2 linked regions of the Collimonas fungivorans Ter331 genome follow. Each later gene encodes a partner of the first gene's protein in a complex. Links are inferred from orthologs where the notes say so. Each region holds a gene or a part of one and is shown on either strand. Other genes may lie near its edges.

Region 1 (14,404 bases):
TTTATTCCCATTATAATTTTTGCGGAAATGGCCTTGCTGTTGGGACTATTTTCGGTATTTTCGATCGCATGGAATAAGCCGGGAAATAAGCTAGCCATATTTATCAAGTTTGCGGCGCTATGCGCTGGTTTGTATGTAGCGTACTTGTCGCAATCTCGGGGTGTCTGGCTGACGATACCAGTTTTCATTATTCTTGCTTTTTTAATAACTAAAAATATACCTACCAGCTACAAGCTGTCCGTAATCGTTTTTTTTGTAATATTAATTGGAGGCGTCTCCCATTATGGCCAGATTGTAAAGGAGCGGGTATCTGTTGCTGAAAGCGACATGACTCAATATTCCGGAGGCGAAAATGTCGATACTTCTCTCGGAATCCGCCTTCAATTATGGCGAGGATCATGGGTGTTGTTCACTGAACATCCAGTTTTCGGGGTCGGTGTAGAAGGTTTTCCGAAGGCACTAGAGGGGTTGGCAGAGAGAAATATTATTACTCCGGTTGCGGCAACTTATCCACATTCACATAACGAAGTATTATTCATGATGTCCAGGCTGGGCCTGTTTGGCCTGTTTGCATTGTTGGCATTGTATTTCGTTCCGGCATATTATTTTTTACGTGATATACAAAATAGAGACCATGAGATTCGATATACAGCTGGAATGGGAGTAGCGCTCTGCCTTGGTTTTGTCGTCCTGGGGTTAGTGGACGTTGTATTTTTATGGTGGGAAATTTATCCGTATTATGTTCTAAGCATTGCGTTTTTCCTTACATATATCATGAAGAGCAAAAAGCTCCTGAAAGAGGACCCGCCACTTCATTCTTGATCCGTACCTAGAACATGGAACAGGGAGCCTTCCGGATTTATATGCCGTTGGGATTCATATTTTGCCAGCGCCATGAATCGCGGCAAATGATATCGAGTCCTCGGGTGGCTCGCCAATCAAGGATTTCAGCTGCAAGGGCAGGATCTGCGTAGTAGGCGGCAACGTCACCTAGGCGCCTTGCCACAATTTCATAGGGAATCGGGCGCCCGCATGCTTTCTCATAAGCGTGAATCACCTCAAGAACGCTGATGCCGCGTCCAGCGCCAAGATTGATTGTGAACGATGCATTATCGGGGCCCTCATCGAGCAAATGCGACAATGCTGACACGTGGCCTTCTGCCAAATCCATTACATGTATGTAGTCTCGTATGCCGGTCCCGTCCGGGGTAGGGTAGTCACCGCCGTATATGCGTAATTTGTCCAGTTTGCCGACGGCAACTTGCGCCACATAAGGCATCAGATTATTGGGCACCCCTCGCGGATTTTCCCCGATTAATCCACTCTCATGTGCGCCAACCGGGTTGAAGTAGCGCAAATAGCCTATTTTCCAGTCACGGTCTGAATATTCGAGATCACGCAAGATTTGCTCGCTCATCAATTTTGTTTGACCGTATGGACTGGTGGTGCGCAGAGCAGAATCCTCTTTAATTGGAACTGATTCGGGGTCGCCATAAACCGTTGCTGACGAGCTGAATACCAGGGTTTTTACGCTATGTTGTGCCATGGCCATGCACAAGTTCAACAAACCGTTCAAATTGGCATCGTAATAGGTCAAAGGCTTTTCTACTGATTCCCCTACTGCTTTCAATGCAGCAAAATGAATGACAGCATCTATTTTGTTCTTCAGGAATATGGAGTCAAGCAGGGATTTATCGCGTACGTCACCTTCGATAAAAATCAATTTTTCCTGCGTAATTGCAGAAATCCGCCCGATCACTTCGACGCTGCTGTTGCAGAAATTATCCAGGCCAATAACGTTGTATCCTGCTTCTATCAAAGCGCACCAGGTATGGGAGCCGATATATCCGGTGGCTCCGGTCAGGACAATGGTTTTCTTCATGGGGGATGTGATTCAATCCATATTGATGGCAGATACAAACTGTAATGGTAAAAAAAACGCCGCACAAGTGCGGCGTTTTGCTTGGTTCAAACATTCATGCTCAAGCGTAATGACTATTTCGCCGCCACAGCAGTATTTTCATTCAAGCCGCCACCGAGGGAACGGTACAAGTCAATCGCATTGTTCAGACGCAGCTGCCGTGTCTGGATCAAGGATTGCTGCGCCGAGAACAGGTCGCGCTGGGCATTCAGGCGGTCGGTCGAACTGGCGATGCCGTTCTTGTAGCGCAGTTCGGTCAGTTTCACCCGTTGTTCCTGCGCCTTGAGGAAGGCGTCCTGTGCTGCCAGTTGTTCCTCCAGTGTGCCACGCGCCACCAGTGCATCGGCAACTTCCCTGAATGCGCTCTGAATGGTTTTCTCGTAGCTGGCAATCGCCAGGTTCTTGCGGATTTCGCTCAGCGACAGGTTGGCGCGGTTGCGGCCGCCTTCAAAGATCGGCAGCGTCAGCTGTGGTACAAACGACCAGGTACGGCTGCCTGCCGAGAACAAGCTGCCCAGCGACGTGCTCGCATTGCCGATTCCCGCCGTCAGTGAGATAGTAGGGAAGAAGGCCGCGCGCGCTGCGCCGATATTGGCGTTGGCGGAACGCAGCTGCTGCTCCGCTTCACGGATATCGGGACGGCGGTTCAGCAGGTCGGAAGGCAGGCCGGCCGGGATGTCGGTAACGATCTGTTCATCCGACAGCGATTGCGGCGCCGGCAGGTCGCCTAACGGCTTGCCGACCAGCAGCACCAAGGCATTGGTGGCCTGGCCGCGCTGGCGCACCAGCGTCGTCAGCGAGACGCGGGCCGATTGCACCAGCGTTTCCGAATTGCGCAGGTCGAGTTCCGACGATGCGCCGACTTCAAAGCGCATCTTGTCCAGCTTGTAGTCGTCCAGGCGGCTGTCCAGGGTTTGCCGCGCCAGTCTTTCCTGCTCGGCATACGACTGTTCGGTCAGGTAAGCCTGGGCCACTTGCGAGATCAGACTGATCTGCGCCGATTGCCGCGCCTCTTCGGTCGCCAGGTAGCTCGCCAGTGCGGCATCTTTCAAGCTGCGCACGCGGCCGAAGAAATCCAGCTCGAACGAGGTCATGTTCAAACCGACCTGGTAAACATTGTTCACCGCGTTCTGGCCTGGCACTAGCTGGTACGTGGCTGTACGGCCGCGAGTGCGGCTGAAATTGCCGTCGAAGTTGGGCAAGGCATCGGCCGCCGTGATGTCGTACTGCGCGCGCGCCTGTTCTATGTTCAAGGCGGCGGTGCGCAGATCGCGGTTGTTTTCAAGCGCAGAGGCGATCAGCGCTTGCAGCCGCTGGTCCGGGAAAAACTGGCGCCAGCCGAGCGCCGCCGCATCCAGCTGCGCCTGGCCGTCGGCGGCGGCTGGATAGCTGCCGGCGACCGGCGCTTCCGGCCGCACGTAGGTCGGCGCCATGGTGCAACCCGAGAGGACGCCGGCCAGCAGCAGGGCGCCGGTCAGTTGCTTGGGTAATAAATTAAACATGCTGATTCTCCACATCTATTTTCTTGTTGGCCGCATGCAGCTTGCGTTGGCGCTCACTGCCCTTGAACAGCTTGCGCACCACCACGAAGAACACCGGTACCAGGAATACCGCCAAGGCTGTCGCGGTGATCATGCCGCCCATGACGCCGGTACCGATTGCGCGTTGGCTGCCAGAACCGGCGCCAGTCTTGATTGCCAGCGGCAGCACACCCAGGATGAACGCGAATGAAGTCATCAGGATCGGACGGAACCGCAAGTGCACCGCTTCCAGCGTCGCTTCGATCAAGCCCTTGCCCTCAGCCTGCAGGTCTTTGGCGAACTCGATAATCAGAATCGCGTTCTTCGCCGACAAGCCAACCACGGTAATCATCCCGACCTTGAAGTAGACGTCGTTAGGCATGCCGCGCAATGTTACGCCCAGCAATGCGCCGAGAATCCCCAACGGCACCACCAACATCACTGCCAGCGGGATGGAAGTACTTTCGTACAATGCTGCCAACACCAGGAACACCGCCAGCAGCGACAATGCATAAAGCATTGGCGCTTGCGAGCCTGAGGTCTTTTCTTCCAGCGACTGGCCAGTCCATTCAAAGCCGAAGCCGGGAGGGAGTTTCGCAGTCAATGCTTCCATCTCATCCATCGCTTCGCCAGTGCTGTGGCCAGGTGATGCACCACCGGAGATTTTCATCGCCGGATAGCCGTTATAGCGCGTCAGTTGTACCGGACCGTTAGTCCAGTGCGAGCTGGTGAATGACGAGAACGGCACCATGGTTCCTTGGGTGTTCTTGACATACAGCCTGGCCAGGTCTTCCGGTTGCAGCCGTTGAGGCGCATCGGCTTGCACGATTACACGTTGTTGACGGCCCTGGTTGGGGAAGTCATTTACATAGGAAGAGCCAAGTGCTGTCGACAGCACGCTGTTGATGGCGTTGAACGATACGCCCAAGGCATTGGCCTTGTCGCGGTCAATATCGAGTTGCAGCTGTGGCGCATCTTCCAGACCTTCAGGACGAACTCCAGCCAGGATTTTGCTTTGCGATGCCATGCCCAGCATTTGGTTGCGCGCTGCATTCAGTGCTGCATGTCCCTGTCCAGAGCGGTCCTGCAGACGGAAGGTAAAGCCGGTGGCGTTGCCCAGTTCCGGAATCGGTGGCGGATTCAACGGGTAGACAATGGCGTCCTTGATTTGCGAGAACACGCCAAATGCCTTGCCTGCGATCGCGTCGGCGGACTGATCCGGACCACGTTCACTCCAGTCCTTGAGCGGCGTGAATACCAGACCGGCATTCTGACCGTTGCCCGAGAAACTGAAGCCGGTAATAGCAACCACATGGGCGACACCAGGCAATTTCGAATAGTAGTCTTCAATCGTCTTGATGACTTCCAATGTGCGATTGCTGCTGGCGCCGGAAGGCAATTGCACGTTGGTGATGATGTAACCTTGATCTTCGGCCGGCAGGAACGACGCCGGCAAGCGTGCGTACAACAAGCCGACGCCGATCAGGATTGCGCCATATATCAGCAGGTAACGGCCAGTCTTGGTCAGCATCTTAGCGATCACACCCTGATAGCCGGTGGTGGTCGCGTTGAATTTGCGGTTGAACCAGCCGAAGAAGCCCTTCTTCTCATGGTGATGTCCTGCTTCCACCGGTTTCAGGATGGTGGCGCACAACGCCGGCGTGAGCGTAAATGCCATCAATACCGAGAACACCATCGAAGCCACCATCGACAGCGAGAATTGGCGATAGATGGCGCCAACCGCGCCGCTGAAGAACGCCATTGGGATGAACACCGCGATCAGCACCAGGGTGATACCGATCAGTGCGCCGGTAATCTGGCCCATCGCCTTGCGGGTTGCGTCGCGCGGCGACAAACCTTCTTCGCTCATGATGCGTTCGACGTTTTCCACCACCACGATCGCATCGTCGATCAGGATCCCGATCGCCAGCACCATGCCGAACATGGTCAGCACGTTGATCGAAAAACCAAACAGCAGCAAGGTGGCAAAAGTACCCATCAGCGCGACCGGTACGACCAATGTCGGAATCAAGGTGTAGCGGATGTTTTGCAGGAACAGATACATCACCAGGAACACCAGGATGATCGCCTCTACCAAGGTCTTGACCACTTCTTCAATCGAAATCTTGACGAATTTCGAGGTGTCGTAAGGAATAGTGTATGTGACGCCGGCTGGGAAATACTTCGACAGCTCCGCCATCTTGGCATGGACCGCAGTGGCGGTGCCCAGCGCATTGGCGGTTGGCGACAATTGCACGCCGACGAAGGAAGTCGGCTTGCCGTCCAGGCGGCCGGCGGTCGCATAAGACTGGCCACCGATTTCAATACGCGCAACGTCGCGCAAACGTACCATCGATCCATCCGCATTGGCGCGCAACTGGATATTGCCGAACTGTTCAACCGTATTCAGCTGGCCGGTGACAACCACGGTGGCGGAGATCTGCTGAGTGCCCGGGCTAGGCAAATCACCGATGGTGCCGCCTGCGACCAAAGCATTTTGCGCAGTGATTGCAGCCGTTACGTCGGCTGGCGTCAGGTTGAGCCCAACCAGTTTGGCTGGATCAATCCAAATCCGCATGGCGCGTTCAGTACCGAACAACTGGGCTTGGCCAACGCCTGGCACGCGCTTGATTTCGTTCAGCACGTTGCGCGACAGGTAATCGCCGAGCGCAATCGGGTCGAGCTTGCCGTCACTCGAAGATAGACCGATAAACATCAGGAAGTTACTGCGCGATTTGGTGACTTGTACGCCCTGTTGCGTGACTGCCGCCGGCAGGCGAGCTTCCACCCGCTTCAAGCGGTTTTGTACGTCCACTGCGGCCAGGTCTGCATTGGTTTCAGGCGAAAACGTCACGGTGATCGCTACCGTACCATTAGCCTGGCTTTGCGACTCGATATATTGCAAACCGTCGGCGCCATTCATTTCCTGTTCAATCAGGCTGGTAACGCTATCGTCGAGAGTCTGTGCTGTTGCGCCAGGATAGGTAGCGTTAACTACAATAGTCGGCGGTGCAATCGAAGGATACTGCGCCACCGGTAATTGCGTGATCGCCAAAGCACCCCCGAGCAGGATGAAGATGGCGAGCACCCACGCAAATACGGGGCGGTCGATGAAAAACTTGCCCATTAATAGGCTCCTTATTTAGCGGTAGATGTGGCAGCTGACGCAGCTGCGGCACTGGCGCTGGCGCCGGCTGCAGCAGGTGCGGCTGTAGCTGCCGGGGCAGCATTAGGCTTCCATGGCGACGGATTGACCGGCGCGCCTGGTTTTACCTTTTGCAAGCCATCAACGATTACCTTGTCGCCGGCTTTCAGGCCTTCTGTGACGATCCATTTATCGCCTTGTGCGACGTCGGCGGTCACCGATCGTACGGCCACTTTATTGTCAGCGCCGATCACGAACACCGAAGAGCCGTTGAGGTCGCGCTGGACCGCCTGTTGCGGCACGGTCAGGGCGGAAGCATTGACTGCCTGTTCGAGTTTGGCGCGCACATACATGCCAGGCAGCAAGTTGCGATCCGGATTAGGGAATTCAGCGCGCAGGGTGACCGAACCGGTGTTGGCATCGACCGTCAAGTCGGAAAACAACAGCTTGCCGCTTTGCGGATAGGTGCGGCCGTCTTCAGTCACCAGGGTGACCTTGGCCTGGCCCGGGCCGGCGCTTTCCAGCTGGCCGCTCTTCATCGCCTGCTGCAATTTGAGGATGTCGGTGCTGGACTGGGTCAGGTTGACGTAGATCGGATCGATCTGCTGCACTACTGCCAGTTGCGTTACTTCGCCCTGTCCGACCAGCGCGCCCTCGGTCACCAGCGCCTTGCCGATGCGGCCGGAAATCGGCGAGGTTACGGTGGCGTAGCCGAGATTGAGGCTAGCGGTCTGGCGCGCGGCCTTGGCGGATGCCACATCTGCCGCCGCTTGCTTCTGGGTGGCGACGGTGTCGTCGTAATCCTGCTTGCTGACCGCATTGACGTCCACCAGCGGCTTGTAGCGCTGTGCTTTCAGGGTCGCTGTAGTCAGGTTTGCTTCAGCCTTGGCCAAGGTTGCTTGCGCACTGTCGTAAGCGGCTTGCAGCGGCGCCGGGTCGATCTGGTACAAGGTTTGGCCAGCTTTTACGTCGCTGCCTTCACGGAAATTCCGCTTGAGCACGATGCCGGCTGCCCGGGCGCCGATCTGGGCGATACGGGTAGCTTCCAGCCGACCTGGCAATTCCGTGGTGAGGGCCAGGCGCTCCGGGGCGATAGTGATGAAGGAAACACCGGCTGGCGGCTGCGCTTGGGCTTCCGGCTTCTTGCCGCAGGCGGCAACTGCGGACAGGAGCGCGATAGCCAGGGTGATACGCGTGAGACGACTGATAGAGCTAACTGAATTCATAAAATTCTCGCACGGTAATTGAGGAAAGACTGCAAATCTGACAGGTGACTCTGTTTCTGGAATTGACATAGGATATATAAGTAATTGCTTTGTTGCACCGGATGCCTTGCCAGAAAGCGGGTGGAGCAGCCGGAATGCTGCTATTATACATACATGCACGAATGTATGTGGCATGTATGTATTGTCAATTAATTATTTGCTGCGAGCGCACAAAGTATCGTAACAGTTTGGAGGTCGGTTTAAATGGCTAGAAGTACAAAAGAAGAAGCACTGGAAACGCGGAGCCGCATCCTTGATGCGGCAGCGGAGGTGTTTCACCAGCACGGCGTGGCGCGCACCACGCTGGCCGACGTCGCCAGCGCCGCTGACGTGACGCGCGGAGCTATCTATTGGCACTTCAAGAACAAGAGCGACTTGTTCGATGCAATGTGCGAGCGGGTGCGCCTGCCGATGGAGGCGATGATAGAAAGAACCGCCGACGAAAATGCGCATGATCCTTTGAACCAGTTCCGCAACAGATGTTTGTTTACCCTGCAGGAGGCGACGCTGAATCCGGAGTCGCGCAAGATTTTTGAAATCGTCCTGCATAAATGTGAGCTGGTCGATCCGGAAGACCCGATCTATATCCGCCAGCACGAATGTTTTTTGCAAGGCCGCACCGATATAGAACGCTTGTTGCGATTTGCGATTGCGAAAGGGCAGTTGCCGCGCGAGCTCGATCCTATACTGGCTGCGGTCATGGTGCAAGGCTTGCTGTTCGGCATCCTGCACAACTGGACCTTCAGTCCGCAGAGTTTTGATCTGGCGGAAAACGTTTCGAAAGTGGTCGACAACTGCATCCACATGTTCAAGACTTCGCCGTTCATCCTGAAAAACAATGTGTAGTGTGAGAACCTGTGCCCACGCATGACCGCGATAACCGGAGGCTTAATACGCTGCCGGCGTCAGCAAGGCATTGATTTGCTGCAGGTCTTCTTCCTTCAGGGCGCCTACCGCTGACTTCAGCTTCAGGCTATTCATCAGCGTATCGTAACGCGCCTTGGCCAAATCCCTGCGGGTCGAGTACAGCTGCTGCTGCGCGTTCAGCACATCGATATTGATGCGCACGCCAACCTGATAACCGAGCCGGTTCGAGTCCAGCGACGACTGGCTGGAAATCTCCGCCGCTTCATACGCCTTGATCTGGGCCAGGCCGCTGTTGACCCCCAGATACGCCTGGCGCGCATTCAGCGCTGCATTCCTGCGCGCGCTCTCCAGGTCGGAGCGTGCCTTGTCTTCCAATGCCACCGCCTGCCGCACGCCGCTGTTGACGGCGCCGCCGGCGTATAGCGGGATCGTCCATTGCACGCCGATCGAGTTGCCCGTCTGCGAAATATTATAAAAAGGAATAGGGCTGCCGCTGACATCCGAATGCGCGCGGCTGGCTACCAGGTCGACCGTCGGCAGATGGCCGGCGCGGTTCCTCTTGATCTCGTATTTTGCGCTATTGAGCGCAATCTCCTGGCCCACCACGCCGAAATTCTGCTGTTCGGCGCTGCTGACCCAGTTCTCGATCGCAGCCGGCTGCGGCGCGCTCAGCTGGACGCCGGCGCGCAGAGTCGCCAGCGGCGCCGGGGGCTTGCCGATAATCTGCTGCAGCACATTGCGAGCGACTTCGAGGTTATTGCCGGCGGCGATTTCCTGCGCGATCACCAGGTCGTAGCTGGCCTGCGCCTCGTTGCTGTCGGTGATGGTGGCGGTGCCGACTTCGAAATTGCGCTTGGCCGAAGCCAGCTGCTCGGCAATCGCGCTTTTCTGAGCTTGCAGCGTCGCCAGCACGTCTTGCGCCGTCAGCGTGTCGAAATAAGCCTGGCTGACGCGCAGCATCAGGTCTTGTTCAGCCTGGGCAAACTTGACCTCGCCGGCGGCGACCGACAGCTTGCTTTCCTGGTACTGCTGCCAGTACGCCGGGCGGAACAGCGGCTGGGTCAGCTGCAGGCTGTAATTGTTGGTGATGGTTTTCCAGGATTCCCCGGCACGGCTGTAGTTGCCGCCGAAGCCGACTACCGGCAGCAGGGCGGCGCGTCCCTGGACGCTGGCTTCGTTGCTGGCGCTGAGCGCATAACGTGCGCTGGTGTATACCGGATCGTTGGCCAGCGCTTGCTGATAGGTCTGGACCAGGTCGACTGCATGCGCATTCACAGCCATAGTCAGCAATACGCTTGCGATCAACGAGGCCATCAGGGTATTGCGCATTACACTCTCCGGAACAGTGGCGGCAGGTGGGTATGGTCTGGCTCAATAAGGCCTAGTAGGTCGGCATGGCCGGATCCACCTGCTGCGCCCAGGCGTGGACGCCGCCGGTCAGGTTGCTGACCGCGGAGAATCCTTGACGCTCGAGAAACGCGGCGACCTGCATGCTGCGCGCGCCATGGTGGCAGATGCAGACGATCGCCTGGTCCTCTTCCAGGTCATTCAGGCGGGCCGGCACCGTTTGCATCGGCATCAGCTGAGCGGCGGCGATGTGGCAGGTCTCGTATTCCCACGGTTCGCGCACGTCCAGCAGCAACGGCGTCGGACGCTGCGGATCGGCGATCCAGGAGGCCAGTTCTGAGGCGGTGAGATGTTGCATGGGCAGGCTTAGAATTTGAATTGGGAGTGAACGGCAGCTTCGCGCAGCGGTTTGACGTTGGTTTCAAACAGGTGGACCGTGCTGTAGTTGCTGTCCGAAGTACGGGTAATGATCTGCGCCGACATCACCGGCGCTTCACCCAGGATGGCGACAATCCGGCCGCCGACATTGAGCTGCTTGAGGAAGGCGTCAGGCAGCGTCGACAGCGAGCCGGAAATCACGATCACGTCGTAGGTCTTGCTTGCGCCTTGGTCCCAGCCCTGGGCGCCGTTGCCAAGCACTACCTCGACATTGGTGATGCCGTAGGCCGCCAGATTCTTTTCGGCCAGCGCTTTCAGCTCGGGATCGATTTCTACCGTTGTCACATGCCTTGCCTTGTAGCACAACAAAGCCGCCATGTAGCCGGAACCGGCGCCGATTTCCAGCACCTGCTCATGTTTTTTCACGGCAGCTTGCTGCAGCAGGCGCGCTTCGACCTTGGGCGCCAGCATGCTTTCGCCGTTCGGGCCAGGCAGCGGGATTTCGGTATCGGAAAACGCCAGGCTCTTGTAAGCGGCAGGGACGAATTCCTCGCGCCGTACTACCGTCAGCAATTCCAGCACGTCCAGTTCCAGCACGTTCCAAGGGCGAATTTGCTGTTCGATCATGTTGAAGCGGGCTTGTTCGATATTCATGGTTAAGGCTCGGTAGTGAAAATAAAGGGCTCATTCTATCAAAGGCCACCCTCAAAACCTATTGCACGCTACGCTTTGCTGAGCAGGCCGTGCAGGCAAAGATCGATAAAACTGTCCAGGTAACTGCCGGCATCCACCGGCTCCACATGGCAGGGGTTGAGCGGCTGTTGCCACATCATCAGCATGATCACCGGCGCGATCAGCACGTTGGCGGTCTGCCGCACGTCGATCGCGCGAAACTCGCCGCGCTCTATGCCACGCTGCAGCAGGCGCACGATCATGGCTTCGCTGCGTTCGCTGACTTCTTCGCGATGAAAGGCCGCCAGCTCCGGGAAATTGCCCGACTCGGCCATCAGCAGCTTGGTGATGCCGGACAGCTTGGTGGCGCCGATCTGCTCCCACCAGCCCAGCAGGATTTCGCGGAACAGGTCGGCGCTAGGGCCCTGGTAGCCGTCGATGATATCTTCCGCTTCAGCCAGCGCCGGCAGTATGTTTTCGCGCACCACCGCCTTGAACAAATCTTCCTTGCTCTCGAAATACAGGTACAAGGTGCCCTTGGAGACGCCGGCCAGGGCTGCGACGTCGCCCAGCCTGGTGGCGGCAAATCCGCGTTCGACGAACAGGTCCAGCGCAGCCGCCAGCAGTTCCTGCGGGCGCGCTTCCTTGCGTCTTGCCCAGCGGGGTTTGGAGCTGAAAGGGCAGTTCATGAATACTGAGCATCTTTAATTAATGACTTGAGAGTCAGTAATGTAAGCGGCAACCGCGGGAGTGTCAAGAAAGGTTGGCGTGCGCGCTGGAACTTTGGGGTAGGCGCGGCGATTGCCGGTAGAATCTGGCCTTCGTTTAAACCGGTGTTGTCACAGGCTGCAGATGTTTTCAAAAAAACCATTAATTGGCGGGGGCTTGGCATGAGCGCGCAGGGCGTCGCTTGCCGCCCGGATTGCGGCGCCTGCTGCACGGCGCCGTCGATCTCGTCGCCTATCCCTGGCATGCCTGACGGTAAGCCGGCGGGTGTGCGCTGCATCCAGCTGGACCAGGCCAACCTCTGCCGGATTTTCGGCAGTCCCGACCGTCCCGCGGTATGCGCCAGCCTGCAGCCGGCGCCGGACATGTGCGGCAATTCCCGCGCACATGCCATGCATTATCTGGCGACGCTGGAACGATTGACTGCCATGTAAGGTCTGTCTGCAGACAGAATAAGGAAAATCCGAATGCAAATGAAAAATTACGTGCCTGTTACGAAAACGCCGGTGCTGCTGGTTTTGCTGGCGACGCTGCTGCTATCTTCCTGTGCGGCCCTGATCGGACCGCGCGATGTTGAATTCCCATTGACCAAGCTGCAGCAATCGGTAGACAAGCGCTTGCCGTTTTCCCAGCGTTATCTGGGCCTGTTTGAAATAACTGCGAACAAGGCTCAGCTCAGTTTGCCTCCTGAACAGAACCGCCTGGCCATGACAACCGACGTGATCCTGACCATGCCGCTGCTGGGCAAGTCGTGGAGCGGCAAGATGGCGATCTCGGGCGTGCTGTTCCTGGACAATCCGCATAACGCGGTGACCTTGCAGGAGCCGAAGCTGGACAGCCTGGTGCTTGACGGGCTGGATAACACCTACGCTGCGCAAGTCACGCAGATCGGCAATCTGCTGACGCATCAGCTGCTGACCAACCTGCCGCTGTATACCTTCAAACCTGAAGACCTGCGTTATGCCGGCGTCGCTTTCATGCCGACAAAAATCGGCACCCGGGCGGAAAATCTGGTGGTCACGTTTGAACCGGTAAAATAGCCGGCAGGTTTTAAGAAAACACTCGCAACAATACGATTGCCAGGGCGGTATCATTCGCCCCGGCGCTTGATTTCCTTTCTCTTACTACTCCCACACTACATGGATATTATTCTCGCGTTAAAAGTGCTCATCATGGGCCTGGTCGAGGGATTCACCGAATTCCTGCCTATCTCGTCAACCGGCCACCTGATCCTGGCCGGCAGCTTGCTGGATTTCACCGCTGACATCACGCGGGAAAAAGCGGAAGTGTTCGAGATTGCCATCCAGGCCGGCGCGATTTTCGCAGTGTGCTGGGAATACCGGGCCCGCATCGGCGCGGTGTTGCGCGGCCTGACCAGCGATCCCAAGGCTCGCAAGCTGGTTGTCAACCTGGTCATCGCCTTTGTGCCGGCTGCGCTGCTGGGACTTTTTTTCAGCAAGATGATCAAGGAAAAACTGTTTGCACCGTTGCCGGTGGCGATCGCGCTGATCGTCGGCGGTTTCATCATCCTCTGGGTCGAGCGCCGCAACAAGGGCGGCGACCGTGTCGCCCGGGTCGAGTCGGTGGACGACATGAGTGCGCTCGACGCCCTGAAGATCGGCATTGCCCAGGCGTTTGCGCTGATTCCCGGCACCAGCCGTTCGGGCGCCACGATCATCGGCGGCATGATGTTTGGCCTGTCGCGCAAGGCGGCTACCGAGTTTTCGTTTTTCCTGGCGATTCCCACCTTGTTTGCCGCCACCATCTATTCGCTGTACAAGGACCGCGCGCTGCTGTCGGCCGCCGACATCCCGCTGTTTTCGATCGGCACCATCGCCGCCTTCGTGTCAGCGTTCCTGTGCGTGCGCTGGTTGCTGCGTTATATCAGCAGTCATGATTTCACTGCATTTGCCTGGTACCGGATCGTGTTCGGCCTGGTGGTGATCGTGACCGGCTACACCGGCTGGGTCAACTGGACGCATTGAGCCGGAGGGTTGTCCACGCGAATTGCCCGCGTTTTAAACGATAGTTGTCTCACCCTGAACAGGAGAATGTTGTGGCAGGTGTATGTTCCGCTGGTACCGATATCGGGTTTGCATCGCTGGATTACGTGCAGGTCGCGATCCTTGGCGTAATTCAGGGCATCTCTGAGCTATTGCCGATTTCTTCCACTGCGCACATGCGCATCGTCCCGGCCATACTGGGCTGGCACGATCCCGGCTCGGCGTTTTCGGCGGCGATGCAGCTGGCGGCGCTGGCGGCCGTGGTCAGCTACTTCTGGCGCGATGTGCGCGAGGTGACCGTCGGCAGCATCAACGCGGTACGCGAGCGCAATTTCAGCAGCCCGTCATTCCGCCTAGGGATGGCGATCATCCTGGCGACGATTCCGATCGGGATCGCCGGGCTGGCGCTGGCGCCGGTGCTGAACGCCTGCGGCTCGCCGCTGCGCAGCCTGAGCGTGATCGGCTATGCCTGCATCGCCATGGGAGTGTTGCTGGCGATTGCCGAATTGAGTTGCCGCCATCGCCGCACGGTCGGCGAGATGCGCTTGCGTGACGCGTTG
Region 2 (14,487 bases), 2.0 Mb from region 1 along the record:
GGACGATCGGGCGAGATGATCATGCAGGCGAGCAGCAGCTGATCAGCGTATATATCAACGTATATAGCAGGACCCTGATTGGCGACCGATTCATCATTACTCAATGAACAGGACAATACAGTGGCAGACCATCCTTCCATCATCAACATGACGGTGCCCGACTTCTCTGCAGCCATGACCGGCGGGCAGACATTCAAGTTGTCGGACTACCATGGAAAAAACATAGTGTTGTATTTTTACCCCAAGGACAACACGCCCGGCTGCACCACGGAAGCCATGCAGTTCCGCGACCTGCACCAGGAATTCCAGCAGAAAAACACCTTGATATTCGGCATCAGCCGCGACAGCATCCGCTCCCACGAAGGTTTCAAGGCTAAACTGGGGCTACCCTTCGAGCTGATCGCCGATCCCGACGAAACGCTGTGCGCCATGTTCAATGTCATGAAAATGAAAAATATGTACGGCAAGCAAGTACGCGGCATCGAGCGCAGCACGTTTGTGATTGACGGCGCCGGCACATTGGTGAAAGAATGGCGTGGAGTGAAGGTGCCAGTGCACGTTGAAGAAGTATTGGAGTTTGTAAGTCATTGAATTCAAAAAAAAATCATTCTGGAAGCCGTTTGCGGAAAAGGCCTGAGGGCCTTCCCAAACGGCTTTTTTACTTTTTAATTTGTGTTTTGTTCGCCAGGCCGCTTCATTCGTGATGTTTTTTAAATATATTTAAGTCACACCCGCCGTAGCTTCACCCGTTTGGTCCGGTTCGTGTTATCACCAAAGCGAACACTTTTTTCATCTTTAAAGCGAGGTTCTGATGCCCTTACCAAAATTACCGACCAAACCCGCTGCTTTACTCTCCGTGCAAGATTATCCGAAAGCGGAAGCCGGCAAAGCCGTCAAACCACGTATTGCCATCGTTGAACCCATTACCCGCAACAAGGAAGTTGCTCCACAAGCTCGCAACAAACCGGTGGAAAGCCGTAAAACCGACAAGGCCCCCGCGGAAAATTCGCGTGCCGTTGCCGACAAGCCTGCAAAACCGGCGGACACCCGGCCGAAATCAAGCACCAGCCGCGCCGCCGACAAATCCGGCACGACCAAGCTGTTCGTGCTGGACACCAATGTGCTGATGCACGATCCGACCTCCTTGTTCCGTTTCGAGGAACACGACATCTATCTGCCGATGGTGACGCTGGAGGAACTCGACAACCACAAGAAAGGCATGTCGGAAGTCGCGCGCAACGCACGCCAGGTATCGCGTTCGCTGGATGCGCTGGTGGGCGACATCGTCGACGACCAGATCGACCATGGTATTCCGTTGTCGAAGCTCGGCAACAAGGACGCCAAGGGCCGCCTGTTCTTCCAGACCAAGCTGCAAAACGCCGACCTGCCTGAAGGCCTGCCGGTAGGCAAAGCCGACAACCAGATCCTCGGCGTAGTGCGCGGCCTGGAAGCCGAAACCCCGGGCCGTCCGGTGGTGCTGGTGTCGAAAGACATCAACATGCGCATCAAGGCGCGCGCCATGGGCCTGCCGGCCGAAGACTATTTCAATGACCATGTGCTGGAAGACACCGACCTGCTGTATTCGGGCATCCAGCAATTGCCGGACGATTTCTGGATCAAGCACGGCAAAGGCATCGAATCCTGGCAGGAAAACAAACACGGCACCGGCTACACCTACTACCGCCTGAGCGGGCCGCTGGTGCCGACGCTGCTGGTCAACCAGTTCGTTTTCATCGAACCGAAAAACGGCGAACCGGCGTTCTACGGACAAGTCACGCAGATCAACGGCAAGACCGCAGTACTGCAAACCCTGCGCGACTACGGCCATGCCAAGAACAGCGTGTGGGGCATCACTGCGCGCAACCGCGAGCAGAATTTCGCCCTGAACCTGCTGATGAATCCGGACTGCGACTTCGTCACCTTGCTGGGCCAGGCCGGCACCGGCAAAACCCTGCTTGCGCTGGCAGCCGGCCTGGCGCAAGTGCTGGAAACCAAGACCTACAACGAAATCATCGTGACCCGCGTCACGGTGCCGGTCGGTGAAGATATCGGTTTCCTGCCGGGCACCGAGGAAGAGAAGATGGGGCCGTGGATGGGCGCCTTCGACGACAACCTGGAAGTGCTCAACAAGTCCGATTCGGATGCCGGCGAATGGGGTCGCGCCGCCACCCAGGACCTGATCCGTTCGCGCATCAAGATCAAATCGCTCAACTTCATGCGTGGCCGTACCTTCGTCAACAAGTTCCTGATCATCGACGAAGCGCAAAACCTGACGCCGAAGCAGATGAAAACCCTGGTCACCCGCGCCGGTCCGGGCACCAAGATCATCTGCCTCGGCAACATCGCCCAGATCGATACGCCTTACCTGACCGAGGGCTCGAGCGGCCTGACGTATGTGGTCGATCGTTTCAAGGGCTGGTCGCACAGCGGCCATGTGACGCTGGCGCGCGGCGAACGCTCGCGCCTGGCCGACCATGCCAGCGATGTGCTGTAACAAGAGCTGAGGGACGGCGCAGCGATGCGCTGGCTGGATAGCTGAACGGGTGCAATTCAATTTCGGTTGGATTGCACCCGTTTTATTTGATAATGCGATTTAATGATCTGATGTCCCGCCATCTTCCGTAAAGAAAGCCGCCAATGAAACTTGCCATCGTCTCCGACATCCATGCCAACATCTGGGCGCTGGAAGCTGTCCTGGCGGACATCAGCAAACAAGGAGCCGACCTGGTGGTCAACGCCGGCGATATCCTGTCCGGCCCGCTGGAACCTTCAGCTACCGCGGACCTGCTGATGTCGCTGCAACTGCCTACCATCCGCGGCAACCACGAACGCCACCTGCTGGATTGCGAACGGCGCCCGGGGCATCCCAGCGACCAGTTTGCATTCGAGCACACGACACAGGCGCAGCGCGACTGGATCAGGGGATTGCCAGCCACCCTGGCTGTATCTGACGAGATTTTCATGTGCCACGGCACGCCGGCCGACGACCTGGTGTATTTCCTGGAACAGGTCGACCAGCAAGGCTGCCGCATGGCCGCGGCGGTCGACATCGAGGCCCGTGCGGCAGGAATCGGCCATAGCCTGATCATTTGCGGCCACACGCACAAGCCGCGCGCCTATGCCATCTCCGGCGAGCGCCTGGTGGTCAATCCCGGCAGCGTCGGCCTGCAGGCCTATGACGACGACCAGCCCTACTTCCATACTATCGAAAACGGCAGCCCGCACGCCCGTTACGCCATCTGCGAAAAAACCGTCCATGGCTGGGATGTCAGCCACATCAATATCAGCTACGACCATCACAAGGCTGCCACTACGGCGTTGAAGAACGGCCGGGCCGACTGGGCGACATGGCTGTCGACGGGAAGAATTTAGGGCATAAAAAAACGGCGCATTGGAAAAATGCGCCGCAACCTTAAGTCACTAAACCTTCAGTTAGAAACTAGAATGCCACAGGACGCCATTTAAGCAAACGTTTTTCCAGCGTCGTCAGCAAATAATCCGCCGCCAAGGCCACCACTGCCAGCACGATCATCGCCGCAAACACGCCGCTGGCGTTGAAAGCGCCCTGGGCGGTGGAAATCAGCAAGCCGATGCCTTGCTTGGAACCGAGGAATTCGCCCACCACTGCGCCCACCAGGGCAAAACCGAAACTGACGTGCAGGCTGGCCAGGATCCAGCTCAGCGCCGAAGGAATCACCACCGACATCGTGACCTGGCGCGGCGAGGCGCCGAGGATCTGGGCGTTGGCAATCATGTAACGGTCAGCTTCGCGCACTCCCTGGAAAGCATTGCCGAACACGACAAAGAACACCATCACCACCGCCAGCGCAACCTTGGAAGCCATGCCCAAGCCCAGCGCGATCACGAAAATCGAGCCCAGCACCACCCGTGGAATCGAATTGGCGACCTGGATGTAAATGCTGAAGACATCCGATAGCAATTTGTTACGGCCGAGCAGGATGCCGCAGATGACGCCAGCCACCGAACCGATCAGGAAGCCGAGCACCGTTTCTTCCAAGGTCACCAGCACCTGTGTCCACAACGGTCCTTGCGAGGTGCCTTCCACTATCCAGTCATAGATCTGCACCACGATCAGCGATGGCTGCGAAAAGAAGAACGGGTCTATCCATTGCAGCCTGGCCGCCAGTTCCCAGCCGCCCAGGGTCAGCACCAGGATGGCGACGCGCAGGGAAATCACCAGCCAGTAGCGTTGCTTGATTTTTCGTTGCGCCTCTTGTTCGACAGTGGCCAGGCTGGCCGCGCTGAGTTTGTCGATTGTTTGTACTTGATTCATAGATTGCCTTTTTCCTCTCGCTTGCGGGACACCTGCATCGCCACGAGCGGCGGTATGTAAATGGAGAATTGCCGGTATTTAGCTGATGTGCACTTCTTCGCGCAGATCGGCCCAGATCTTGCGCGAGATGTCGATGAAGCGCTGTTCATAACGCACCTCGGACATTACGCGCGGCCGCGGCAAGTCGATTTCGTACACGCTCTTCAAAGTGGCCGGGCGCGCGGTCAGCACATAGACCTTGTCGGCCAGCGCAATCGCTTCTTCCAGGTCATGGGTGACGAACACCACCGAACCGGCTTGCGATGACCACAGCTGCAGCAGCTCGTCCTGCATCAGGGTGCGGGTCTGCATGTCGAGCGCGCTGAACGGCTCGTCCATCAGCAGGATTTCAGGGCTGTTGATGAATGTCTGCGCCAGCGCGACGCGCTTGCGCATGCCGCCGGACAGTTGATGTGGATAGTGGCTGGCGAATTTATCGAGGCCGACGCGGCGTATCCATTCTTCCGCCAGCGCATAGGCTGCGTCTTTCGGCTTGCCGCGGAACAGCGGTCCCGCCGCCACGTTGTCGATCACGCTGCGCCAAGGGAATACCGCATCGTTCTGGAAGACGAAACCGATGCGCGGATCGATGCCGCTGACCGGCTCGCCCATGATGCGCACTTCGCCCACGGTCGGTTTGAGCAGGCCTGTGATCATGCTCAGCGTGGTCGATTTGCCGCAGCCGGTCGGGCCCACGACGGCCACGAATTCGCCGCGCGCCACGCTCATGCTGAAATCGCGCAAGGCCACGGTGGCCTTGCCGTCAGGGGAGATGAAGCGGCACGAGACATTGCGCAGTTCGATGGCGGGCGTATCCCGCAACACCTGCGGCGGCGGCGTGGTTGCCGCAGACGTAGCCGGCGGCGAGACATATGCTGCTTGAGTCATTTAAATTCCTTTGCAGTGCAGGTCGGAGCAGTTCGCTGGACGCGAGTCTCCCCACTCGGAAGCCGTGCTTCCGACCTGCGGGATGGTTAAGCTTCGGCCTTACTTGGCTTGGCTGACAAACTCGTTGGTATAGGTCTTGGCAAGATCGATATGCTTGCCCTTGACGTTAGGATTGAAACCCGACAGCACCTGCAGCACGGTTTCCGGGCCGCCCGGCGGCATTTTTCCGTCCGCCGAAAACATCGGCAGGGAATTCTGCAAGGCCTGTACATACATCGGCTTGTTATTGCCGTAGTAATCCTTCGGCATCTTGTCCGCGATTTCGGCGGCGCTATGGGTATTGATGAATTTCAGCGTCTTGACGAAAGCGTGCGCCAGCTTGGTGGCTTCAGCCTTGTGCGCTTTCAGCCACGGGCCTTGGACATACAGGCTGGAGGCCGGATACAGGCCGCCCAGCGCCTTGACCGTGCCTTCGACGGTGCGCATGTCGACCAGCACCGACGCTTCGCCGGTTTTCAGCAGCTGCGACACGGTCGGTTCGGTGGTCATGCCGGCGTCGATGCGGCCTTGCTTGATGGCGACGATGAATGTATTGTCGGCGCCCACCGGCAGCACCGAGTACTGGCTGGAAGTGATGCCGGCCTTGGCCGCCAGGTATTGCGTCAGGAAATTGGTCGACGAACCGAGGCCGGTCACGCCCAGCGTCTTGCCTTTGACGTCAGCCATGCTCTTGATGGTGGCGGCAGCTTTGGTCGAAACCATTTCCACTTCGCCCGGCACCTGGCCGAAGATCGTGATCGCCGTGACTTCCTTGCCCTTGCTTTGCAGATCGATGGAGTGGTCGTAGAAGCCGACTACCGCCTGCACCGCGCCGGCCAGCAGTTCATTTTCCGCATCCACGCCAGCCGGCTGCGACTGCAGTTCGACATCCAGGCCCTCTTCCTTGAAATAACCGAGCTGCTCGGTCAGCTTGGCCGGCAGGTAGATCATCTTGGTGATGCCGCCGACCATGATGGTGATTTTTCCTGAATCGGCCGCCATGGCCTGGCTCGCGCCAAGCACGCCGCTGCCAAGCAGCACGGCGGAAAGCAGGGAACCGCGGATGAGGGTATGCATTGAGTTGTCTCCGTTTGTTTTTTTGGGATAATGACCGGATCCGCAGGACAACATGCCATTGTTCCAGTCTTGGGCGTATTCTAGGATGCGCTAACTTTCATCCAGCTTTCCAAATCCGCCTTATTTAACTTGCAGTGCAACATGAAGTGTCATATAAGCAGCCACATCCATGAAACTACTCCTGATCGAAGACAATCCGCCGCTGGCGCTATGGCTCAGCAAGATTCTGAAAGAAGACAAATTCACCATCGACCTCGCCAGCGACGGCGAAGCCGCCGATCGCCTGCTGCAAAGCGAAAGCTATGATGTGGTCCTGCTGGATCTGCAGCTGCCGAAGATGAACGGCAAGGCGGTCTTGCGCCGTTTGCGCGAGCGGCACAACAATGTGCCGGTGATGATCCTCACCGCCAGCGGCTCGGTGGATGAAAAGGTCGATTGCCTCGGCGCCGGCGCCGACGACTACCTGGTCAAGCCGTTCGAAGTGCGCGAACTGGTGGCGCGGATCAAGGCCCTGATCCGCCGCCAGACGCCGGGCAAGGCGGCGGAAATGCATTGCGCCGACCTGCGCTACGACAGCAATACCAGACAGTTCTCGATCGCCGGCAAGCTGCTAGCGCTGCCCGGACGCGAACACGATGTGCTCGAAATCCTGATGCTGAAACAAGGCAAGACCGTCTCCAAGACAGCCTTGATGGACGGCGTATTCGGACTCGACGACGAACCCAGCGCCGACGCCATTGAAATCTACATCCACCGGCTGCGCAAGAAACTGGAGCACTGCCAGGCCGCCATCATGACCTTGCGCGGACTCGGTTACCTGCTCAAGCAGAAAGACGCCAATTGATCATCAGCCTACGCCTGCGCTTGCTGCTGTGGCTGCTGATTCCGCTGGCGGTGTTTGTCGCCATTAGCGCCACGCTCTCATACCGCAGCGCACGCCAGACAGCGGACCTGATCCAGGACCATGCGCTGCTGGCGTCGGCGCAAGTGATCGCCGGCGAAATCCATTGGCTGGACGGCGTGCCGCATGCCAGCGTCCCGCCGGCAGCGCTGGAGTTGCTGGTCTCGTCCATGCAGGACCAGGTGTACTACCAGGTGATTACCGACAACGACAGCCTGCTCGCCGGCCGCCCTGATTTCCCGCAAGCGTTGCGTTTTCCCTTGAGCACGCCGGCGTTCAGCACCATCGATTACCACGGCCAGGTGCTGCGCGTGGTGAGCCAGGTGCGCACCTTGTACAACGCCGGCCAGCTGCGCAAGATCGCCGTGCTGGTCGGCCAGACCACCGGCGCCCGCGACCAGATGCTGGCCGACCTGTGGCGCCCTTCCCTGCATCGCCAGATCGCCATGCTGCTGCTGGCCGCGGCGTTGGTAGTGATCGGCCTGAGCATGGAACTGCGGCCGCTGATGCATTTGAAAAACCAGCTGGCGGCGCGCGATGCAACCTCGCTGTCGCCGATCAAGGCCGGCCAGCTGCAGCTGGAGCTGCGGCCCATCGTCGAAGCCATCAACCAGACCATCCAGCGCTTGAATACGCAGGTGTCGGCGCAAAAGCGCTTTATCGCCGACGCCGCCCACCAGCTGCGCACGCCGCTCACCCTGCTCGATTCGCAAATCCAGTTTGCGCGCCGCCTGGGCGATGAAAACAGGCGCACCGAAGTGCTGCAGGTGCTGCAGGCGATGCACGAAAGCAGCAGCAACATGACCGAGCTGACCAACAAGCTATTGCTGCTGTCGCAGGCGGAGGCCTCCGACACCACCGCCTTCCTGCGCCAGCCGGTGGACCTGCTGGCGGTGTCGGCCGCGGTGCTGGAAGAAATCGTCGACCTGGCGCAGCGCAAGAATATTGACCTCGGGCTCGAGACCACGATGCAGCATGCATGGGTAATGGGAAACGAAGCCTTGTTCAGCGCCATGATGATGAACCTGGTCGACAACGCCATCCGCTATACCCCCATCGACGGCACGGTGACCGTGGCCATCGGCGCCAGCCATGGACAGGTCGAAATCAGCGTCAGCGACAACGGTCCTGGCATTCCGGCCGAAGTGCGCGACCGCGTGTTCGAGCGTTTTTTCCGCAACGCCGCTCCGGGACAGGATGGCACCGGCCTCGGCCTGGCGATCGTCAAGGAAATCGTGATGGCAGCGCAAGGCAGCGTGACGCTCGGCGCCGGCGAACAGCAGCGCGGCCTGGCGGTGTTGCTGCAGTTGCCATCCTGTGCCGCGCCGGGACCTGAGCAACAATTCTAAAGTGGCGCCAGCAAGAAATTTTATTTTGCAGTATATTATTGCCTAGGCAATGAATATTCAAACAGCAAATCCAGCAGACAAATTGAGAAAAACGTGAGCAACCGCCCCCCATTATTCACTCTGGACACTTACCAGATTGAAGAAAGCATAGGCTATCTGTTGGCGCGCTCGCGCGCCATGATGGTCAAAAGCTCAGACGAAGCTTTGATGCCGCATGGAATTACCCATGCGCAAGGCGCCATTCTCTTGATGTTGTCAACAGGGAAATATTCGACGGCCGCCGACCTGGCGCGCGAGACGTATACCGACGCGGCATCCACCAAGCGCATGATCGACCGCCTGGTGGCGCGTGACCTGATCAAGCGCGAGCCATGTGCAAATGACAGGCGTCTGATGAAACTGCATCTGACCGCAAGCGGCGTGGAGTTGTCGAAACTGGTGCCCGTGGCTTTTTGCAGCGTGCTGAACAAGCATTTTTCGGAGTTCAGCGCGGAAGAAATCGGCTTTTTGAAATCGATGCTCAGGCGATTGGTGGCAAGCAACACATCGCCAGAGAAAACACATTGACTATGCAAGATTAATTTATTCAATATTACTTTTAAACAAGCAGCTGCTCCCGGTAGTCTTCTTATCTGTGGCCGCTAAACCAATCCGTCAAATCAACGCCGACATGAACTCTCATCCATCTCCAGCCCGACGCAGCCTGCCGAAACTTGGCACCCAGCGTCTTGTGATCAGCGCCGCCGTACTATTGCTGGCGGCATGCGCCAATTTCAGCGGCATCCACAGCACCGCCAGCACCAACAATCCGGACGATTACGCCTCTGCCTCTGCCCTGCCGGGACAAGGCGGTTTATGGCCGGCCGGTTCCTGGGTCAGCACCATCGGCGGCAGCCAGCTGCAGCAGCTGGTGGATGAAGCGCTGGCGGGCAATCCTAACCTGCAAGCCGCCGCCGCCCGCATCGGCGCCGCGCGCGCCATGGTGGAGGCGGCCGGCGCCACCAGCAAGCCGCAAGTCGGCGCCAGCCTGTCGGCCACCCGCGAACGGTTTTCCGAAAACAGCATTTATCCGCCGCCGTTCGGCGGCATGTACGTGACCGACTATGAAACCGCGCTGAATTTTTCCTACGACCTGGATTTCTGGGGCAAGCACAGTGCGCAGTTGCGCTCGGCCATTTCGCAAAGCAAGGCGGCGGAAGCAGAGCATTATGCAGCGCGCCTGGCGCTGACTGCCGGCATCTCGAAAGCCTGGCTGCAGCTGGGACGGCAATACGCTCAGCTGGACCTGACCAACCAGCAGCTGGTGCTGCGCGACAAGCTGGACAAGCTGACCCAGCAACGCTTCGCCGCCGGCCTCGATACCCAGAGCGACAACCAGCAAAGCCGGCAACAAGTGGCCGGCCTGCGCGCCGAACAGGCGCAATGGCAGGAAGCGATCGCACTGACCCGCAACCAGATCGCGGCGCTGATGGGCCAGGGTCCTGACCGCGGCTTGAAAATCGCGCCTCCGGCATTGCCGGCGGACGCCGCCATCGCCCTGCCCGACCAGCTGCCGCTTGGCCTGCTTGGACGCCGCCCGGACGTGGTCGCCGCGCGCTGGCAGGTAGAAGCTGCACAAAGCGACATCAAGGTTGCCAAGACCGAGTTCTACCCGGATATCAACCTGTCGGCCATGGCCGGTTTTTCCAGCCTCAGCTTTTCGCAATTCCTGAACCACAGCAGCAAGGTGGTCGGCATCGGCCCGGCAATCCACCTGCCGATCTTTGAAGGCGGCGCACTGCGCGCCCAGCTCAAGGGCCGGGTCGCCGCTTATGACGGCGCCGTGGCGACTTACAACCAGGCCCTGAACGATGCTTTCCATGAAGTGGCGGACAGCGTGCAATCGCTGCAGGCGGCCGAAACCCAGGGCAAGAACCAGCAGGCTGCGGTGGACGCCGCCGAACGCGGCATGAAACTGGCTGAACAGCGGCAGCAGGTAGGCACCGCCAACATGCTGCAAGTGGTGAGCACCCAGATTTCCTGGCTGGCGCAACGCAAGCTTGAACTCGATACGCGCGCCCGCCGAGCCGACCTGCGCGTCAACCTGATCAAGTCGCTGGGTGGCGGCTTTGACGCCTCGGCCGAAGGACTCAATCCGGCCGAAGCAAGCACAGGCACTGCCAGCCCGCAAGCAAACGCAGCTAACTGATCCATAAAATAAACCGTTCACTTATTGCGAAACCCGCATCATGACCACACCAAATCAAACTCCAGAAAATCCGTCTCCAGCTGCCGCCGCTCCGGCGCCAGCGGCCGCCAATGGCAACGGCAAACGCCGCAGCCTGCTGATCGGCGTCACTATCGCCCTTATCATCGTCCTGATCGCCTATGGCATCTGGTGGTTCATCTATGCCCGCCACTACGAAAACACCGACGACGCCTATGTCGGCGGCAACGTGGTGCAAGTCACGCCGCAGGTCGGCGGCACGGTATTGGCGATCAACACCGACGATACCGAACTGGTGCAGGCCGGCAAGCCGCTGGTGGAACTCGACAAGGCCGACGCCAAGGTCGCACTGGACCAGGCCGAAGCCCAGCTGGCGCAAACCGTGCGCCAGGTGCGTACGTTGTTCGTCAACAACAACGCTCTGGTTTCCAACGTCACCGCGCGCACCTCTGAACTGGAACGCGCCCGCGCCGACCTGGCGCGCCGCCAGCAGCTGATCAGCACCGGCGCCGTGTCGAAGGAAGAACTGGATCACGCCAAGGTCGCGGTGCAGGGAGCGGAAGCCGCGCTGCAAGCCACGCGCGAACAACTGGCGTCGAACCGCGTATTGACTGACCACACCACGGTCGAACAGCACCCGAATGTGCAGAATGCCGCGGCCCAGGTGCGCAATGCTTACATCAACCTGGCCCGCACTACCCTGCTCGCGCCAACCACCGGCTACGTCGCCAAGCGTTCGGTGCAGGTCGGCCAGCGCATCGCCGCCGGTACGCCGCTGCTGTCGATCGTGCCGCTGAATGCCTTGTGGGTTGACGCCAACTTCAAGGAAGTGCAGATCAACAATATGCGCATCGGCCAGCCGGTGACCTTGAAGTCCGACCTGTATGGATCGAAGATCGAATACCACGGCAAGGTGGTCGGCCTGGCGGCCGGCACCGGTTCGGCTTTCGCCCTGCTGCCGGCGCAGAACGCCAGCGGTAACTGGATCAAGATCGTGCAGCGGATTCCGGTGCGCATTTCGCTCGACGCCAAAGACCTGGAAACCCATCCGCTGCGGATCGGCGTTTCGATGGACGCCACGGTCGACATCGCCCAGACCGAAGGCACTTCGCTGACCGCTGGCACTGCGCGCACCACGCCGGCTTACACTACCGACGTCTTCGACAAGAGCGGCCAGGAAGCAGATGCGCGCATCGCCAGCATCATCGCCGCCAATAACAATGCAGCTGCCGCACACTAAGCTGCTGCCGCCTGCCCTGCCGGATGCCGCCATCGTCACAGTGGCGGCGTCCGCCATGCGAACCTTTACCGGAATGCCTTCATGAGTTCCCCAAAACCAGCGATGCCTGCGCGGCCGCCATCGCAACCACTGCCGCCGCTGACCGGCGGCAAGCTCGTCATGGGTACGGTAGCACTGTCGCTAGCCGTGTTCATGAACGTGCTCGACTCTTCGATCGCCAACGTTTCCATCCCGGCCATCTCGGGCGACCTCGGCGTATCGCCGCAGCAAGGGACCTGGGTCATTACCTCGTTTGCCGTCGCCAACGCCATCTCGGTGCCGCTGACCGGCTGGCTGACCCAGCGCTTCGGCCAGGTGCGCCTGTTTGTCACCTCGATCATCCTGTTCGTGCTGTCGTCCATCCTGTGCGGCCTGGCGCCCAGCATGGAAGTGCTGATTGCAGCGCGGGTGCTGCAAGGCGCGGTCGCAGGGCCGATGATCCCGTTGTCGCAATCCTTGCTGCTGTCCAGCTATACCCCCGCCAAGAGCGGCATGGCCCTGGCGTTCTGGGGCATGACCACCCTGGTGGCGCCGGTCATGGGGCCGCTGCTGGGGGGCTGGATCTCGGACAACTACACTTGGCCCTGGATTTTCTACATCAACATTCCGGTCGGCGTGTTTGCCGCCTGGGCTACCTGGTCGATCTATCACAAGCGCGAGTCGGCGGTATACAAGCTGCCCATCGATAAAATCGGCCTCGCCCTGCTGGTGATCTGGGTCGGTTCGCTGCAGATCATGCTGGACAAGGGCAAGGAGCTCGACTGGTTCAACTCCTCGACCATCGTGATACTGGGCGCGATCTCGCTGATCGCATTCATCTACTTCGTCATCTGGGAGCTCGGCGACGATCATCCGGTGGTCGACCTGACCCTGTTCAAGGGCCGCAACTTCAGCGGCGGCGTGATCGCGATTTCGGTCGGCTACGGCCTGATGTTCGGCGGCCTGGTGATCTTGCCGCTATGGCTGCAGACTACGCTGGGTTATACGGCGACGCTGGCGGGCGAAGTGATGGCGCCGGTCGGGATCTTTGCCATCATCCTGTCGCCGTTCATCGGGAAAATATTGCCCAAGGTCGATGCCCGCTGGGTTGCCAGCACCGCGTTCCTGATCTTTGCCGTGGTGTTTTTCCTGCGTGCGCAATTCACCGAAAACGTCGACACCTTCACGCTGATGATTCCCACCGTGATCCAGGGCGCGGCGATGGCCATGTTCTTCATTCCGCTGACCTCGATCATCCTGTCCGGCCAGCCGCCGGAAAAGATGCCGTCGGCGGCCGGCCTGTCGAATTTCGTACGAATCATGTTCGGCGGCATGGGCACTTCGATCACCAGCACCTTCTGGGATCGCCGCACGTCGCTGCATCATTCCCAGTTGACCGAATTCACCGGCCCGCACAGCCCGGCGTTCACCGAGGCGGTGCATAACCTCACCGCCCAGGGCATGTCGGAACCGGCGGCGTGGGCCACCATCGAACGCCTGATTACGGTGAAAGCCGCGACCCAGGGCGCCACCGATATCTTCTGGATCTCGGCGGTGCTGTTCCTGATGCTGATTGCACTGGTGTGGCTGACCAAGCCTTCGCGCTCCAGCGTGCCGGCTGATGCTGGCGGCGCCCACTAAAGGGCGAGATGCGGTCCTGAAAAAAAGCGATGCCACCGCTCAGGTGGCATCGCTTTTTTCATATCATGGACCTGTGAAAGAGCTCTCTTACCAGAGATAGCGCAAACCAAGAGTGACCCGGTTCACCCGGTTATGCGACTCCGCCTGGTAATCGTAGTCGGCAAACAGGTTCAGGCTGGCCGAGGCGGCATACGAAAGATTCACGCCCGCCAGCACCGCATCCCGGCCCAGGTCTACGCCTTTCACCGTGAAATCGCTGCCCGGGGCGCCAATCAATGTCGCCTGGTATTGCGCCTGCGCGTCCATGAATTCATGCATCCAGCGCAGTTGCGCGCCAAACGTCATGGAACCCGTAGCCAGCGGCAGGTCTTGGCTGATCTTGACGCCGAGGCTGCTGCGCAAGCTGTTCAAGGTATTGCTCTGGGTGGACAGCCCCAGGTTCTCGGCATCGGTTTCGGTGAAGCCGTCCTGGCGCAGGCGGGTGTAATGCAGGGCGCCGAACGGCTGCAGGACAAAACGTTCGTTCAGCTTCGCGCGATAACCCAGTTCGCCGTAGGCGCTTGCCTGCTGGCCATCGTAGGCGCTCTTGGCGCGCAAGGTGGAGCCGGTTCCGGTCAGCACATCACGCTGCATGTCGGTGCGCTGTATTGCGTAGCTGGCGATGGCATCGACATACAGCGGGCCCGGGGCGTAACTGGCATAGGCGCCGATCTTGTAGCTGTCGAGCTTGCCGTTGCCGTTGTAGTCATCGAAATCGGCACTCAAGTGAGCATAATCCAGGCCGGCGCCGACGAT

Evidence for each region.
Region 2: the proteins of CFU_RS04340 (region 1) and CFU_RS12770 are in contact, whole or in part, in a cryo-EM structure (PDB 8ZAL), measured with the Escherichia coli proteins. The link is inferred for Collimonas fungivorans Ter331 from one-to-one orthologs.

The regions. Positions count from the first base shown.
Region 1 is NC_015856.1:981,484-995,887, forward strand. The notes cover bases 7,894-10,736. They hold CFU_RS04340 (TolC family outer membrane protein), read right to left. Parts: upstream 10,048-10,736; coding sequence 8,740-10,047; downstream 7,894-8,739. Other genes in these bases: CFU_RS04335 (TetR family transcriptional regulator), read left to right, coding at 8,056-8,697; CFU_RS04345 (rhodanese-like domain-containing protein), read right to left, coding at 10,100-10,423; CFU_RS04350 (protein-L-isoaspartate O-methyltransferase family protein), read right to left, coding at 10,432-10,736. Also shown: CFU_RS04310 (O-antigen ligase family protein), read left to right, coding at 1-822; UDP-glucose 4-epimerase GalE, read right to left, coding at 860-1,882; CFU_RS04320 (efflux transporter outer membrane subunit), read right to left, coding at 1,996-3,423; CFU_RS04325 (efflux RND transporter permease subunit), read right to left, coding at 3,416-6,568; CFU_RS04330 (efflux RND transporter periplasmic adaptor subunit), read right to left, coding at 6,580-7,812; more of CFU_RS04350, read right to left, coding at 10,737-11,097; CFU_RS04355 (TetR/AcrR family transcriptional regulator), read right to left, coding at 11,166-11,804; CFU_RS04360 (YkgJ family cysteine cluster protein), read left to right, coding at 12,006-12,275; CFU_RS04365 (DUF1439 domain-containing protein), read left to right, coding at 12,309-12,881; CFU_RS04370 (undecaprenyl-diphosphate phosphatase), read left to right, coding at 12,981-13,826; CFU_RS04375 (undecaprenyl-diphosphate phosphatase), read left to right, coding at 13,898-14,404. UniProt on the Escherichia coli protein: Outer membrane channel, which is required for the function of several efflux systems such as AcrAB-TolC, AcrEF-TolC, EmrAB-TolC and MacAB-TolC. These systems are involved in export of antibiotics and other toxic compounds from the cell.
Region 2 is NC_015856.1:2,935,328-2,949,814, forward strand. What follows is about bases 9,999-12,924. They hold CFU_RS12770 (HlyD family efflux transporter periplasmic adaptor subunit), read left to right. Parts: upstream 9,999-10,815; coding sequence 10,816-12,033; downstream 12,034-12,924. Other genes in these bases: CFU_RS12765 (efflux transporter outer membrane subunit), read left to right, coding at 9,999-10,775; CFU_RS12775 (DHA2 family efflux MFS transporter permease subunit), read left to right, coding at 12,115-12,924. Outside these bases: CFU_RS12715 (polysaccharide deacetylase family protein), read left to right, coding at 1-42; CFU_RS12720 (peroxiredoxin), read left to right, coding at 121-591; CFU_RS12725 (PhoH family protein), read left to right, coding at 812-2,494; CFU_RS12730 (metallophosphoesterase family protein), read left to right, coding at 2,638-3,372; CFU_RS12735 (ABC transporter permease), read right to left, coding at 3,440-4,294; CFU_RS12740 (ABC transporter ATP-binding protein), read right to left, coding at 4,373-5,158; CFU_RS12745 (ABC transporter substrate-binding protein), read right to left, coding at 5,321-6,337; CFU_RS12750 (response regulator), read left to right, coding at 6,507-7,181; CFU_RS12755 (sensor histidine kinase), read left to right, coding at 7,178-8,587; CFU_RS12760 (MarR family winged helix-turn-helix transcriptional regulator), read left to right, coding at 8,681-9,154; more of CFU_RS12765, read left to right, coding at 9,258-9,998; more of CFU_RS12775, read left to right, coding at 12,925-13,692; CFU_RS23335 (autotransporter outer membrane beta-barrel domain-containing protein), read right to left, coding at 13,780-14,487. UniProt on the Escherichia coli protein: Part of the tripartite efflux system EmrAB-TolC, which confers resistance to antibiotics such as CCCP, FCCP, 2,4-dinitrophenol and nalidixic acid. EmrA is a drug-binding protein that provides a physical link between EmrB and TolC.